DNA from 4 places in the Lysinibacillus sp. IITD104 genome. Region 1 is predicted to be linked to each of the others. Evidence: riboswitches for the same ligand, from Rfam matches in the RefSeq annotation. Region 1 holds a riboswitch; each other region holds the start of a gene.
What was found. Region 1 has a riboswitch for cobalamin ahead of V1L66_RS12330 (hypothetical protein). Riboswitches for the same ligand answer to the same signal wherever they lie in the genome.
Positions count from the first base shown of each region.

Region 2: another riboswitch for cobalamin. It lies ahead of cobT (nicotinate-nucleotide--dimethylbenzimidazole phosphoribosyltransferase); the one in region 1 lies ahead of V1L66_RS12330 (hypothetical protein).
Region 3: another riboswitch for cobalamin. It lies ahead of V1L66_RS09145 (ferredoxin); the one in region 1 lies ahead of V1L66_RS12330 (hypothetical protein).
Region 4: another riboswitch for cobalamin. It lies ahead of V1L66_RS03080 (iron ABC transporter permease); the one in region 1 lies ahead of V1L66_RS12330 (hypothetical protein).

Region 1 is NZ_JBAHYH020000001.1:2,430,766-2,434,925, forward strand. Features, by position in the region: gene V1L66_RS12325 (translation factor GTPase family protein) at 1-1,054, shown strand, start outside; gene V1L66_RS12330 (hypothetical protein) at 1,286-2,041, opposite strand; cobalamin riboswitch at 2,267-2,451, opposite strand; gene V1L66_RS12335 (hypothetical protein) at 2,573-4,160, opposite strand, start outside.
Region 2 is NZ_JBAHYH020000001.1:3,308,565-3,312,724, forward strand. Features, by position in the region: gene V1L66_RS16950 (trimeric intracellular cation channel family protein) at 1-595, shown strand, start outside; gene cobT (nicotinate-nucleotide--dimethylbenzimidazole phosphoribosyltransferase) at 709-1,764, opposite strand; cobalamin riboswitch at 1,856-2,032, opposite strand; gene V1L66_RS16960 (ABC transporter ATP-binding protein) at 2,129-3,823, opposite strand; gene V1L66_RS16965 (hypothetical protein) at 3,863-4,160, opposite strand, start outside.
Region 3 is NZ_JBAHYH020000001.1:1,815,392-1,819,551, forward strand. Features, by position in the region: gene V1L66_RS09125 (ATP-binding cassette domain-containing protein) at 1-192, opposite strand, end outside; gene cbiQ (cobalt ECF transporter T component CbiQ) at 189-962, opposite strand; gene V1L66_RS09135 (energy-coupling factor ABC transporter substrate-binding protein) at 968-1,240, opposite strand; gene V1L66_RS09140 (energy-coupling factor ABC transporter permease) at 1,244-1,990, opposite strand; cobalamin riboswitch at 2,139-2,324, opposite strand; cobalamin riboswitch at 2,576-2,758, shown strand; gene V1L66_RS09145 (ferredoxin) at 2,904-3,275, shown strand; gene cobJ (precorrin-3B C(17)-methyltransferase) at 3,280-4,160, shown strand, end outside.
Region 4 is NZ_JBAHYH020000001.1:599,734-603,893, reverse strand. Features, by position in the region: gene V1L66_RS03085 (heme ABC transporter ATP-binding protein) at 1-660, opposite strand, end outside; gene V1L66_RS03080 (iron ABC transporter permease) at 666-1,712, opposite strand; cobalamin riboswitch at 1,858-2,046, opposite strand; gene V1L66_RS03075 (biotin transporter BioY) at 2,192-2,788, shown strand; gene V1L66_RS03070 (YdhK family protein) at 2,893-3,462, shown strand; gene V1L66_RS03065 (response regulator transcription factor) at 3,503-4,160, opposite strand, start outside.

The DNA.
Region 1 (4,160 bases):
ACAGGTAGAGGCAGGAGAAATTTTCGCTGTCAAAGGACTGAGCCAGGCAAACATTGGGGATCGAATCGGTACAACGATGCTATCACAGCCCTATGAGCTTGTCCCAACCTTACAGGCAAAGGTTCAATATGAGGGTGATCAACATATCAAGGAAGTGCTACAGATTTTCCGTTTACTCGAAGCAGAAGAACCGTCCTTGCGTGTGGTCTGGCAGGAAAAATTTCAGGAAATCCATGTGCATATTATGGGTGCCATTCAATTGGAGGTCCTGACAGAGGTATTAATGACGCGTTTTTCAATAGCTGTCTCCTTTGGTGAGCCGCAAATTTTATATATGGAAACCATTGCGACAACCGTAACGGGCTATGGTCATTTCGAGCCCCTCAAGCATTATGCAGAAGTTCATTTATTAATGGAGCCAAATCCACGTGGAACAGGTAATACCTTCAGCAATGCCTGTCATGCCGATCATTTATCCATAGGCAATCAGCGCCTTGTTGAAAAGCACCTGTTTGAGCGTGACCATCATGGGCTACTGACAGGCTTCCCTGTAACAGATATTCATTTTACACTTCTAACAGGTCGCGGGCACAACGAGCATACATCAGGGGGAGATTTCCGTGAAGCCAGTTTCCGTGCTCTGCGCCAGGGGCTGGAGCAGGCACAAAATGTACTACTAGAACCCTATTATCGCTTTAAAATGAAGGCTTCAAACGACTATATCGGCCGTATGATGACTGATATTCAGCAAGCAGCAGGCACATTCGATGACCCGATTTTATCTGAAACGGATGTTATCCTAACAGGTCGTGCGCCTGTTGCCACTTTAATGAGCTACAGTGCAACCTTTGCCGCCTATACAAATGGGAAGGGTGCACTCACACTCCAATTTGATGGCTATGATGTGTGCCATAATACAGAGGAGGTGATTGCACAGATTGGCTATGATAAAAATGCCGACCCTGAGTATAGTTCCTCCAGTATCTTTTGTGCAAAGGGCAAAGGATATACGGTTCCGTGGCAAGAAGCACAGGCAGCCATGCACTGCCTGTAAAATGGGGTGATTTGGTTCGCGTGAAGGCTTTGCTTGCTTTCGCGGGTATTCATCGCTCGAGCGCGGGTATTTCACTTGCTTCCGCGAGTATTAGTCGCTCTAGCGCGGGTATTTCACTTGCTTCCGCGGGTATTCATCGCTCTAGCGCGGGTATTTCTTGGTTGGGCGTAAATATATCTCTACCCTGCAATAAAATGATTACAAGCCCTCCAAAAATGGAGGGCTTGTTTTTTATAGTGCACCGACAGCTTTCTTTGTTGGTTTGTCCATCAAATAAGCGGGTTCCACTACCACGTAGTCATGCTTGTTCGTAAAATCAATCAGTACCTTTCCTGGTCGACTTTTTAATAGTTGGAGATGGTCAATTAATTGCAGTAAAAGCTCGTGACCGTTGCCACGTGGATGCCAGTTGAAATGATAATCATTTAACGCTTGCACCGCTTCAATAAATTGGGCATATTCCTGCTGCACAAATGCAATGAGTTTGTCATGATGAGATGCTAAATCATATAAATATGTTTCGTAAAAGCGCATGACAATCGAGCATAATAAGTCATTGACACGAGCGGCACTTAAAACAGGCTTTGGCTCCAATGATAGACGGTCGAGGTTGGGCTTTGCGCGTGTAGAATCAATGCGCGTAATTAAGTGATACGCTTCTCCGTTGACCTCATAGACAATCGGATTGGTCGGCATGTACATCATAAAACTATTCGTCTTTGTTTTGAGTTCATCTGCTATGGCTGCTTTCGCTAAAAGATGACCGTCCACATCCCCATTTTGTATCCAAATAATTTCTTTATTATATAAGATTTGCTCAAAGAAGCGATCGTTGCGTATCAGCTTCGTTGCTAATAATTGATCGATTAGCGATTCGACCACCATTCTTGTTTTTGCTTTCTTGGCAACTTCTGTGCGTGGTTGCTTACAAATGTTCAGATCTTCATAAGGCGTTTCCAACGTTGTCGTTCCATGAATATTTGTCATACGTGCATCCCCTTTGCGTACATATTTTCAAAACAAAAAGGACTCCCTACTTTTGAGGAAATCCTTCATTTTATCTTCTTTCATCACACAATGCCAAACAAACCCTAAGTATGTGTGAACGAGTTCGATTGTGAACCCTTTCATTTACTATGGGCGTTTGACGTACTGTGACGAACAGAGCATTCTGTTTTGTCAACATGCCACCTCCTATTCCTCGTAGGTTTATGGTGTGTACTCGTAACAGGCAGGTATCCTGACTCATGGTCATTGCTTCTTTTCTCCTTCCCATCATTTGACAGTGGATACTGAAAAGTCGCTCACATTTACAGTTGCGGGACAGTGTCGGATTCGCACCGACTTCCCTTTTAAGCAAATTGCACGCAATTTACACCTATTACTACACGCTATTCAGTTGGTAAGGAAACGAGAGTACCTCGTATTCCTATTAAAGTATTAAATTAATTGTAAAGGAGTGCCATTTAGAAGTCAATTCTTGCTCGTTTAAACACTATTTCATTCATCGAAATGGTCCTACACCTTTTGGAAACCAACAATCCTACTTTGTGGAATAGATGAATTATGTTCAATGATAAATACCTTGGAAAAATGGTCGTAATAGGTTTTATCATGAGCTTTTGGAGATAAAATAATTAACTTTCGATTTAACTCTTTTGCATATAAATGAAATACTTTGTCCTTGCGTTCATCATCTAGTGCGCTATCAAATTCATCAAGTACGATATAGCTTGGGGCAATCGAGAGGTTTTGCAATAAAGCTAAGGCAAAGAGGAGCGAGCTTAACGATTCCTCCCCTCCTGAGACACCTTTACCTACTTTGCCATTTCGTGCTTTTAAGCTAACATCCTCCATAGTACCCTGATGACCGATTTTACGAGCTTTCACATAAAGCAAGTATTTAATGCGCCCTGCCTTCTCTTCTATTCTTTCTTTTTCGATATGTCCCTCAAAATGAAAAATATCCATATACTTTTGGAACAACATATTAATCTTTGTTAAATACATATTAATGGTCGTTTCTAGTTTATCTTCTAAATCTGCTGCAAAACCCGCATTTTGCTCAAGAAGTATTTCAGCACTTGCTAATTCTGCATTTTTACGCTCAAAATCTTCTTTCATTTTTTCAAAATTTACTTCAGCATGAATATTGACCTTTTCTAGGCGTGCCGCTTCGAATGCTGCAGCTTTTTCTGCATTACCATGAATTAACCTTGCCTCAGACCATTTAATGGAGATGGATTCATCAACAACACATGCTTCGACAGGTAAAATATGCTCTAATTCCTGTAGTTTTATTACTAGACTTGCTTGGCTAGCCTCTAATTGTTCGATTTTTTCTTGCGCTCTCGCTGTACGTAGCCGACAGTTTGTTAGATTACTATTTATTAATTCAAGCTCTGATTCATGATTTTGTATTAGTAATTTTAGTTGACGTTTATCATTGGACAGCTCCTCCAATTGCTCTGTCCATTGCTGATGCTCTCTTTTGGAATCATTAATGGTTTTGCGTAATTCTTTTAATGTTTGTTCCATTTGCTGTAACTGGACTTGTTGCTCTGCCACTGCCCCTAGCTCCTCATAAATGCGGCATTCCTTCTCTAGCAATTGCAGCTCTTGAAAATGTGCTGCCTGATGTTTTCTAACTGTTTCCCGCTGTGCTTCCATTTCCACTTGCTCATCATAAATTGCTAACAATTGCTCTGTTAAAGCTTTCAGTTGACTTTCATAGGCATGCAGTTCGCTTTCCTTCAATAGCGTACTTTCAGCCTGTTGAATTTTTCGCAAGTCTCCATGCAATTGGTTAATTTGCTTGATATTATGATCATACTGAGCATTTAACTGTACTTGACGCTCTTGCAGGTTGTTTAAGTTACTCGCCTGGTCTTGTAAGGTTTGTTGAATAGCTGCATCACTTAGAATAAATTGCAGTTGTTCCTGTGCGCCTCTAGCACCACGTTCATCTATAAGCGTACCTGCCTCAATTCGAGGCGTCGAAGTGAAAAATTGCTCGATCCACCACAATGCTTTATTGGCATAGTTTTGTAGTTGCTCAGATAGTCCGCTACGCATTTGTAATCCTAAATGAGGGATATTGTCAATC
Region 2 (4,160 bases), 880 kb from region 1:
GGTTTTTAGTATCATAGGAACAATTGCCTTTGCTATTTCTGGGGCAATTATTGCCATGGAAGAAGAATACGATTTATTTGGTGTATATATACTTGGTATTGTCACTGCTTTTGGTGGAGGAGCCATTCGAAATTTACTCATCGGGCTACCTGTCACAACCCTATGGGGACAGGATATGATGTTTCAAATTGCGCTGGCTGCGATTACGATATTTTTTATTTTTCCGCATCATCTGATTCAACATTGGCATCGTTGGGGTAACTTCACAGATGCGATTGGCTTATCAGCGTTCGCTATTCAAGGCGCACTTTATGCTGTCAAGCTGGATATGCCTGTTAGTGCTGTGGTTGTAGCTGCTGTGTTAACAGGTTCAGGTGGTGGCATTGTACGTGATTTATTAGCTAGAAGAAAACCATTAGTTCTCCGTGATGAAGTTTATGGTGTTTGGGCAGCTCTTGCTGGACTACTAATCGGCTTCGAGGTTTTTACAGGGGACATTTTCCTTTATATTTTATTCGCGGTAATTACTGCGTTACGTATTCTTTCCTATACGATGAAGTGGCGCTTGCCATTACGTAAGTTAAATCGTGCATAAATACTATTCAGCCAATGACCAAAAATTAAGTCATTGGCTGTTTTATTTTTTGGCTAATAATAATCTTTTATGAGTTTCATTCCTTATATGATTGAAGAAGACATTAACTTAGCTTATCTTTTTAACAACTGCATTGCTTCTTCTAATGTCACCATGTTTTTCATCATTGAACAAGCTGCATCTAAAATAGGAAAGGCTAAGGCTGCTCCAGAACCTTCGCCTAAACGCATATTCATGTGCAACATCGGTTCAATACCTAGTAATGCAGCGGCAATTTTTGCCCCTGGCTCCTCTGAAGCATGGGAAGGAATAATATAATCGATTACTTTTGGTTCGAGCTTATAAGCAATGAGGGCAGCTATAGTCGAAATAAATCCATCAATAACCACTGGTTTACGATGAACTGCAGCCCCAAGAATAATACCTGTCATCGCCCCTATCTCTAATCCTCCTACCTTAGCCAGAACATCAATAGCATCTTTTGGATTAGGCTTATTTAAGGTAATTGCTTTTTCAATAATCGCCGCTTTATAGGCAATGCCTCCTTGGCCAACTCCTGCCCCAAACCCTGTTACTTCTATAGGGTCACATCCAGTCAGAACAGCTAATATCGCAGCACTTGGTGTTGTATTGCCAATACCCATTTCCCCTGTACCTAGTACATCAGCACCTTGTATGATTTCCTCAGTGGCCACACGGATTCCTACTTCTATCGATTGAATGGCTTCTTGTTTGGACATAGCTGGACCTTGTGCCATGTTATCTGTACCGTATTTGATTTTATGAATAATGACACCAGCATCAAGTGGAATATCTGCTTTTACCCCAACATCTACTGTGACCACCTTTGCATTGGTAATGCCCGCAATCGCACAAACGCCTGTCCCCCCCTTAGGAAAATTTAATGTTTGAAAGACTGTAACATCTTGCGGATTCGTGGTTACACCTTCCTCACATACACCATGATCTGCAGCACAAACAATCATCACCTTTTTGTCAACCGTCGGATATAATTGTCCTGTTACACCAGAGAGCTGTACGGCAAGTGATTCTAGTTTACCCAAGCTACCTGGGGGCTTACAAAGCGCATCAATCCGCTTTCTAGCTTGCTCCATACCTTTCATATCAACCCCTTGAATGTTTTCAATCGTGTCTTGTAATAATGGCATAATTATTTCTCCTCTCGTTCTCATTAAGACAAAATAAAAAGTCTGTAGTTTATTGTCATAACAAATAAACTACAGACTTTTCCATCATCTATATCTTCTAAAGCAAATAGGCAGGTCTCCTGGCTCAAGTTCAACATCTCATAGTACCTTCCCAGCAATTCGCTAGTGGCATACACTATGAAACTTCCTTATACAGTGGCGGGTCCGCTAAAGCTTTTCACTTTATTCCCTATTCTCCCTAGTGGGCACCTATTGCTTTTATGTAATTATGTTAAATCTACTTTACAACTTTTTTAGTGTCAATAGATAAAAATTTTTTGAGTGTTAACTTAGTACCACCACCTATTCTAACAATATAGGCTTATCAAGAACCTGTCACAACAAATGAATCCCTCTCGTTCACCTGATTCCTATCAACTTCAAATATTTTATCTGCTTCATTTATTAAAACAGGGTGATGAGTAACCAATATAACAGTCTTTTGTTTTTCTTTATTTAAATATAAAAGTAATGATTCTATATTTATTTGGTTGTCTTTATCAAGCGCAGAAGTAATCTCGTCAAACAAATAGATATCCGCATCTCTTAGAAGCGATCTTGCTATTGAAAGTCTTTGCTGTTGCCCAGTAGATAATTCAAGCCCATTATGCCCTATAAGCGTTTCAAATTTATAGTCTAACGTTTCTATATATGAATAAATGTTAACCATTTTACAAATTTGAATTAATTCTTCGTCTGTTGCATCCGGCTTTGCTAATAACAAATTTTCCCTTATTGTCCCTGTCATTATAAAATGCTCTTGCGTTACCAAACATACCCTTTTTCTATAAACATCAATAGGAATATATCTAATATTCTGATTGGATAGAAATATTTCACCCTGATAATTAATGTATAAACCTGATAATATATTCAATAATGTCGATTTACCTGATCCGCTTTCTCCCTTAATCAATACAATTTTCTTCAAAGGTATTTGGAAATTTATATTTTCTAAAACAGGAGAAAATGCATTAGTATAGGTAAAGCTTACATTCCGTAATACTATTTTATCTTTATTAAAATGATGCGATGAATTTACATAGTCTGGTACTTCTAATTTCCTTAGCTGATATTTATTGTCTTCCATTAAGTTTTTCACTCTATTTACAGACACAATTGCTTCTTGTAAAAATGAATTTAGTTGGGAAAATCTTAAAAATGACTGACTAAAGTTATTGGCATAGGTTGTGAATGCTATTAATACTCCTAACGTGAGGCTTCCTTTATAAATAAAGTAGGCACCTATAATAAGGATAATCAAATAACTTGTAAAGTTTATTAATTCTATTATTGATCCTGATTTTATGCTTAAACGCATTTTATCAAGAGTATTTTTGTATAATAAGGTAATTTTCTTTTGATAGTTATCTATGGCGTTTATCTCATTATTAAATATCTTAAATAATTTAAATGATGACAGTAATTCTCCCAGATAGGTTAAATAAGAATCTAAATCTTTTTTGATGGCAGTATCCATCATCCTTATTTTTTTTCCATAATATTTAAAAATGATAAGTGCTAAAGGACAAGCTATGAATAAAATACTAGCTAAAATAAAATTTAGATTGATCAATATTATTAACACAATTATTATACTGATAAAGTCTACAACAATATTTAAAAACTCTGATACTACTTCAGAAAATGCCTTTGTATCATTTTCTATTTTATTCATCAGTTCACCTTTTGCTTTTAATTGATACTCATCCATGTCCATAGCCATAATTCTTTTTATTATCTTTAATTTAATATCCATTTGTAGATAGCAGGCAAATTTCGTTAAATAATATTTTTGGATTACTTTAAAAAATAAATTAAACAGAAACAAAAAAGCCATAAACACTATAATGAGGAATGCTGAATTGAGATCTTTTACTGTTATAGAATCAATAAATTTACCAAATAAAAGGGGGTGTACTATACTTAAAATCATTGAAATACCCATCAAAATATTTACTTGAAATAATTTTGCTTTGTATGGCTTTGTATACTTAAATACCTCACCTAATATTTTCATGAAATAATACTCTATCTCCCTGATTTAGTTAAGGTTTTCTTATAACCTTTTGATATACAGATAAGCATTTTTCGGCTCTTCCTGTAATATATGTAGAAACTTTTCCATATACGGATCTTTTTCATTACTAATGAGCAAGTTTTCTACTGACTTCTTTTTCGCCTCACTAAAGAGCATGCTTTTGTTGGTGTATATAACCTTTTGCTCGATCGTTCTTTTTAAAACCTCATAGCAATTAGTTTGTTCCTTGGTTTCCCACTGTTCGCCCATTAATGTATTTATCATGTCTTCCGTAATATTATAGCCATAGTTAAATTCAAAAAATTTATTAGAATAC
Region 3 (4,160 bases), 620 kb from region 1:
TACAATCGTTCCAGCTGTAGGTTTTAAAATACCGTTAAGATGCTGAAATAAAGTCGATTTTCCTGCGCCATTATGTCCGAGTATGGCGATTTTTTTACCTTTTGGAATGTCTAATGTAATATCTGACAACGCCTTCGTACCATCCGCATAGGCATAAGATAATTGGTTGAGTTCAAAATAAAATGCTGTCATGTAAAATACCCTCCATATACGATGAGGACTAGTAAAATAGCTGCCATGCCTAGCCAATTTTTCTTGCTATAAGAGCCCATCTCTTGCCAGTAGACTGCATCGCCTCCACGTGATTGCATGGCATTGTTGAGCTCTCGGCTACGCTGAAACATTTCCACAAATAATGCCACAATAAGCATGGAGACAGAGCGTAGCCATTGCATCGGTGAATGATAGCCAAGACGTGCTTGCTGGGCGAGATGTATATTTTGCATACTTTCTAAAAACATAAAAATAAAACGATAGGTTAGTTCGACGAGCTCCACTAATAAAGAGGGGAGTCGCCATTGTCGTAGCACATAACATATTCCTTGTACGGAAGTGGTTAGAATTAAAAAGTATAAACAACTAATGCTGCCAAGGACAATAAAGAACAGCTGTTGCGCTGCTAACACACTTGCATTCCCAATAAAGACAGTCCAATTCCTAAATGTAAACGACCAAATATGGGCAGGGAGTGTATTCGTTGATGATGTAAAGGAAAGTAAAATAGATACGAGACTTGTTAATAAGAAAAAGCTAGGTAGCAATAATAATTTGCCGTAGTATGCAAGCGGAATTTTTGCACCTAAAATGATAAAAGCACTCATTACAAAAAATGTAATGAGTGAAAGTCGTTCATCTCTCATGATGAGCGTTATGAGAAGTAGTCCAAGTGAAAATATCATTTTTTCTAGCGGATGAACGGACGCTAGCTTATTCAGATAGGCATACTTATCAATGAGTAACATAATGGTTAACCTTCTTTGTGTTTGCCACGCATATAGCCGATGAAGTAGCCAATAAAGCCAGCTCCTATAGCTGCCTGTAGCACGAATAATAAGCTTTCGATTTCACCACTTGGTGGCTCCCATAGACTTTCAAACCATGGTTCATATTCCGCATTAATTTCACCAATAGCTGCTTCTGCTTCTCCATCAGCACCACCAAATTCAGCACCTTTTTGTATGAATAAGGGAATGATGGCTAACAACACAACAATTGCTAATAACAATAAATTTTTCTTCATTTGTTAATGTGCCTCCTTTGTTGAGAAAACACGTAACGTTTTTAATTCGCTAACATTGTATTTTTTCAAGAAATTCATCACAATGACCGTTAAAATTCCTTCACTCACTGCTAAAGGAATTTGAGTTAAGGCAAAAATACCTGCAAACTTTGTAAAGGATGCCATAAAGCCTCCAACCTCTGAAGGAAAGGCTAGTGCTAGTTGTACAGAAGTCACAATGTATGTACCTAAATCACCAAGCATAGCTGCAAAGAATATGGCTAGTGAAAATGACAACCCTACTTTTTGAGCCCCTTTAAAGACAAAGTAAGCAATAAAAGGACCAACAATAGCCATAGAAAAGGCATTAGCCCCTAAAGTTGTAATTCCTCCATGAGCTAATAATAAAGATTGAAATAATAAAACGATTGTTCCAATTACACTCATTGCTAGAGGGCCAAAGAGTACTGTCCCAAGTCCTACACCAGTTGGGTGAGAGCAACTACCTGTAACTGAAGGGATTTTTAGGGCGGATAGCACAAAGGCAAAGGCTCCTGAAAGCCCCAAAAGCATTTTTGTTTCAGGATTTTCATCAATGGTTTTTCGAATAGAACGCAATCCTAGAATGATAAATGGGATAGAGATCACCCACCAAAAAATAGCCCATTCGATTGGTAAAAAACCTTCCATGATATGCATGGCAAAGGCACGTTTTGGCACGATTAAAAAGGCCAGTAAAAAATAACTAAGTTTCCACCATGATAATTTCAAAAAGCTTTCCTCCTAACTAATTAATAGATTTTTAGAATATTGCGTGCGTAATTAAAAAAAGCACTTCTCCTTAGGTGGAAAAGTGCATAGCTAAAAAAGCAAATAACAGTCTCATCTGCTAAGCCGCACACCTATCCTCGTAGGTTGAAACGATCACTTATTTTTCGGCAGGTCTCCTGGCTCTAGTTCAATGCTTTATAGGTCTTCCCATCCGTTGGACAGTGACATATTCTATAAAGCTCCCTATTACAGTGGCGGGACCGCGCCGGACTCAAACCGGCTTCCCTTTTAAGCAAAATGACAAGCACTTTGCACCGAAAAACATTCAAATTGTGAGATTTCACGACAAAGTGTAACATGAATTTCCATAAATATGCTATACCTTTTATGAAATTTTTTAAATTAAAGGTCAACGGTGAATATTCTGATAAAATTTTGTGCGCAAATTATATAGATTGTATAAATTTCATACCTAGTTCCATTCAAAATTGATAAATTTGTCATAAATTTTTAAAGAAATATTGAAATTTTAAAATAATAAGATATGATAAAGACAGTTTTCTATTTAAAATTCTAATAAAAATTTCATATAAAACGTCAATAAGTGCTCGAATAGCTCGAGATAATAGGGAAATTGGTGAAAATCCAATACAGCCCCCGCTACTGTAATAGCTGATGAAATCGCAAAGCCACTGGTGCAAACTTGGGAAGGTGCGACAGTAAAATGAAGCTTAAGTCAGGAAACCTGCTTATTTGATTGTGCATGCAAACTTTTCGGAGGGAGAAGTTGAAGCGAAAGCGGGTACCTGTATTTCATTCTATTCGTTTTTATTTGGCTTCTACAAAACCTTTACTCTTCGTTATAGAGTAAAGGTTTTTCTTTTTCCAAAAAGCAAATGAGGGGAGACAGAAGATGACAACTTGGAATTTAGAGGGGATGAAAACACATCTCTTTATTTGCAATGGCAGTAGCTGCATGAAAAAGGATGGGGAGGAAATTACCTTAGCCATTCGAGATGAGATACAGCGGCAAGCACTCGATCAGGAAATACATACGACAAGAACGCGCTGTAATGGACGCTGCAAGGATGCTTGTGTGGTAATCGCTTATCCTCAAGGAAACTGGTATCGTGTGCCATCAACAGAGCATGCTAGAACACTAGTACAAGATTTACATCATGAATCCTTATACAACGAACATGTCTTTACACTTCGTGAAGGTACATTACAGCGTACTGCTCAAACAACTGCCATTAAAGGGATCGAAAAGGTGAAAGAGGGGTAACAACATGGCGCAAAAAGGAAAAATTTTCGTAGTAGGCTTTGGACCTGGAGATTTTAAGCATATTACGACACGTGCAGTAGAGGCTTTACAACAAAGTGATATGATTATAGGCTATAAAACCTATGTAGAGCTGATTCAAGATTTAGTAAGTGCAAAATCGATTGTTAGTACAGGCATGACAGAAGAAGTGTCGCGTGCACAGGAAGCCGTTCGTCAAGCCGAAGCAGGGAGCATCGTCTCAGTAATTTCGAGTGGTGATGCAGGCGTCTATGGCATGGCAGGATTAGTCTATGAGGTGTTAATTGAGCTAGGCTGGACAGAAGCAACAGGAATTGAAGTTGAAATTGTTCCTGGGATTTCTGCGATTAATTCATGCGCTAGCATACTTGGTGCACCTATTATGCATGATGCTTGTACAATCAGTTTGAGTGACCATCTAACACCTTGGAATTTAATTGCAAAGCGTGTCGAGGCAGCTGCAATGGCGGACTTTGTCATTGCTTTATACAATCCTAAAAGTGGACGTCGAACAAGACAAATTGTCGAGGCTCAACGAATACTCTTAGAATATCGTTCGCCAGACACACCAGTTGGGCTTGTGAAAAGTGCCTATCGAGAACGTCAAGAAGTGACCATGACAACACTAGCAGAAATGCTAGAACATGATATTGGTATGTTGACAACTGTCATTATCGGGAATTCGTCAACATTTTTCTATGACAATAAGATGATTACGCCCCGCGGTTACCAACGTAAATATACCCTGGGTGAAGAGAAACAGCCATTACGTCCACATCAACGTTTACGCGAAGAAAATGAACCTTGGGCAATGAACCAAGAGACAGGAACAGCGCGAAATGACTTTACGGCTGACCCTAATGCAGG
Region 4 (4,160 bases), 1.8 Mb from region 1:
CTCTGGTGTACCATGACAAACGATTCGCCCTTGCTGTAAAACGTAAATTTGATCGCAATACATAGCAGCAATATTCAAATCATGTAAAGCAGCTACGACGGTTAAATGCAAGGTCTGAATTAAATCCATAAGTTGAAGTTGATGTTGAATATCTAAATGATTCGTTGGCTCATCTAATATTAATACCTGTGCTTGTTGAGCAAGTGCTCTTGCAACCATGACACGCTTTTTCTCGCCACCAGAAAGCGAACTAAAGCTTCGTTTCTCTAAATGCGATATGCCCGTTTGCCTAAGAGCATCTTTAACAATTTGAAAATCTTTCTCTTGATCAAGCTCTAATAGCTTTTTATGTGGCGTTCTTCCCATACTGACTAAATCATGCACAGTGAAATCAAATAATACGGGTGTCTCTTGGCTTACAACAGCCAAATTTTTCGCAATAGCTTTACTTGATTGCTTTAATATATCTTGCTCATTTAATACTACTTTACCGCTTTCAGGTTTTAGCAGACGATACATATTTTTTAACAATGTTGATTTTCCGCTCCCATTAGGACCTATTAATCCAACAAATTGCTTTTCTTTTATTTGAATGCTTACATCATGTAGTATACGCTGATCGTAAATGGAGAATGATACTTGTTTCGCTTCTAATGTCATTGAAATTAATCTCCTTCACCGAATGAATAGTTGTTACGACGGAGAAGCCAAATGAAAAATGGTCCTCCACAAAAAGCTGTAATAATACCAATTGGCATTTCCTGGGGAGCAATGATGATTCGAGCAAAGGCATCTGCCCACACTAAGAATATTCCACCTATTAAAGCACTAATAGGTATCACGTATTTATAATTTGAGCCCACAATTAATCGCACAATATGCGGAATAATCAATCCCACAAAACCTATAGAACCACTAACTGCGACAAGCACACCTGTTAATAGAGATACTAGTAGTATTAACTGAATACGGAATTGCTGAAGATTAACGCCTAATGTCACTGCCGCTTCTTCTCCCAGTAATAGTAAATTTAAATTGCGATAATGTAGCCACAGTAGCCCAAAAACAACAAAGAATACGAAAGCTGGAATCACAATATTATTCCATTTGGCTCCAGCTAAACTACCTAGCATCCAAAACATAACAGCCTTTAAGGCTCCTTCTTGCTTTGACATCATTAAAATAAAATTAGAGATAGCCGTTAAGATAAAGGACACAGCCATACCTGCCAATAGCAAGCGGAAAATAGAGACACGTCCCCCAACACGTGATAAGAAAAAGACAAGTACTATGGCAAGTAATGAACCAAGGAATGCGGATACTGAAAGAGCGTAAATACCTAAAAATGAAAAGGCTCCTAAAATAATCACAGAAGTAGCTCCGACAGCTGCCCCTGAAGAAATCCCTAGAATATACGGGTCTGCTATGGAATTACGTACAAGTGCCTGAATGGCTGCGCCTGCAATGGCTAACCCCGCTCCTACTATAGCAGCTAGCAAAACACGAGGTGCTCTTATTTGCCAGATGATGATTTCCTGAGAGCGACTCCAATCTTGCTCAATCGCATTTTGTATAAAAGGTATTTTAGAGAGAATCACTTTCCAGACATATAACGGTGTAACTGAAACTGAGCCAACCATTACAGCAAAGGTCATTGAAACAATTAAAACCATGAAAAGTACGAAGGAAAATAACATAAATTTTTTATTCATCTGTTTTAATCTCCTACTGAATATTGATGAATGAAGCAATAAAAAAAGGTATCCCATGCGAAAGTGCGCATAGAAATACCCTAGATTAAACAAAGTCAGAAAAATATCCAGCTATTGTCCGTAATTGCTTGCATCCTCGTGGGCATTACAGGTATTACTAAATGGCAGGTCTCCTGGCTTCGATTCACTATCCTATAATTGCCTTCCCATTCTTAAACAGTGGCAAATCATATTATAGGATTCCTCGTTACAGTTGCGGGACAGCGTCGGACTTCCACCGACTTCCCTTTTAAGTGATATTCAAAAATATCACACCAATAGTATTTGAAGTTATAAAATTGTGACGATTCTATCATACATTTTTATAGATAGATAGTCTACTTCAAGCAATTGAGTTAACTTATTTAAATTATAAAGTTGACACAACTACTTTCGTTTTTTACACTAACAGTAATAACTTATAAAACGAGGTGAAATTCATGGCAACCGTTACGCAACATAGTCATCATAAGTTAAGAACTGTTGACATTACCTATATTGGATTATTTTCAACGCTAATGATGGTGGGTGCTAATATCACGTCCTTTGCACCTTTTATGGTAGTTGGTGGTGTACCCATTACGCTTCAAACCTTTTTTGCGATTTTAGCAGGACTTATTCTTGGTAGTAGAAAAGGTGCGCTCGCCTGTACAATTTATATGTGTGTAGGATTGGCAGGAGCTCCTGTCTTTGCTCGTTTCGGTGGTGGAATTGGCCAAATTTTAAGCCCAACCTTTGGGTTTATAATTACATTTATTTTAGCGGCATTTGTTGCAGGGTTGATTGTTGAACGAAGCGGTACAAAGAAAAGCTTTATCGTAGCTGCTTTGGTAGCAACAGCGATAAATTATTTGATAGGAACAAATTGGATGTTTTTTGCATACAAGCTTTGGGCAAGTGCACCAGAGAATTTTTCATATAAGCTCGCTTGGCTTTGGATGATTCCTCCTCTACCAAAAGATATTATTTTAGCTATTTTTGCTGGTGTCTTCGCCTATAGATTACAAAAAACATTGAAGATCATGCCCATTCAATAGCATATCTTCTCACCTATTTGTGCCAGATGTTTTTCATAGATCATATCCATCGTTTCTGCACATTTATTTGCTACATTAGGAGCAAAGAGTGAGGAGGATATCATATGAAATTCAATAAAAGATGGTCAGTCGGACTATTATCAGTAGTCGCTCTAATTAGTTTATCGGCTTGCACTGAGGAGCAAACAAAACCTGCATCCACTTCTAATGAAGCTGCTGAAAAAATGGATCATTCTACAATGAATCATTCAAGTTCTGGCGAAGTACCCGTAACATTAAAAAAAGCTGAGAATCCGAAATTTCCTGTAGGGAGCACAGCCATAATTACAGATGGACATATGGAAGGTATGAAAGGGGCCGAAGCAACAATAGTAGGTGCCTATAATACAACTGCCTATGTTATTTCCTATGAGCCTACATCTGGTGGAAAGCGAATAGAAAAGCATAAGTGGGTAATTCATGAAGAATTAATTGACCCACAAGAAGCACCACTGGCTCCTGGAACAGAAATAAAAACGGACGCAGCACATATGGAAGGTATGGAAAATGCGACTGTCCTTATTGACGAGGCTGTGCAAACAACTGTATATATGGTTGATTATACTTCCACTACAAATGGTGAAGCCGTAACAAATCATAAATGGGTAACAGAAGAAGAGCTTAGCCCAAAATAATAGAAATAACCTCTACCTTCAATTCTGGTAGAGGTAATTTCTAGCTTTTATGCTCCATTTGCTTTCTATTAGCAGACTTATGCCATTTATAGCCGATGCCCCAAACTGTTTGCAAGTAATCATCCGCCGGAAAACCACTTTTTCTTAATTTTTCTCGTAAATTACGTACATGTGAATCAATGGTACGATCTTCAATCGCTACATCATATCCCCAAACGGCATGAATAAGGTGTTCTCGAGAAAATGCTCTATTTTGATAATCTAAAAAAAGGGCGAGCATGGCAAATTCCTTTGGTGTTAATGGAATTGCCTTATGTTGAAAATATACTTCAAAGGACTCTCTATCTAAACAAAGCCCTTCAAAGTTAATTACTTTTTCTTCAGATTTTGTTCTTCTTAATACAGCATGTATTCGTGCTAACAACTCTTCCTCATCAAAAGGCTTTAAAATGTAGTCATCAGCACCAAGGTTTAAGCCTTTTACAATATCAGCTTGTTCTCCTTTTGCAGTAAGCATAATGATCGGAACATCCCAAAACTTCCTAATTTCCTGGCAAACCTGCCACCCATCCATCTCTGGCATCATTATATCCAAAAGAACTAAATCCACATGCTCTTCTTCTAAAAAATCCAATGCCTCTTGTATAGAAGACATTGCTCTACAATTAAATAGTGGTTCCAAATAAAGGGTTAATAAA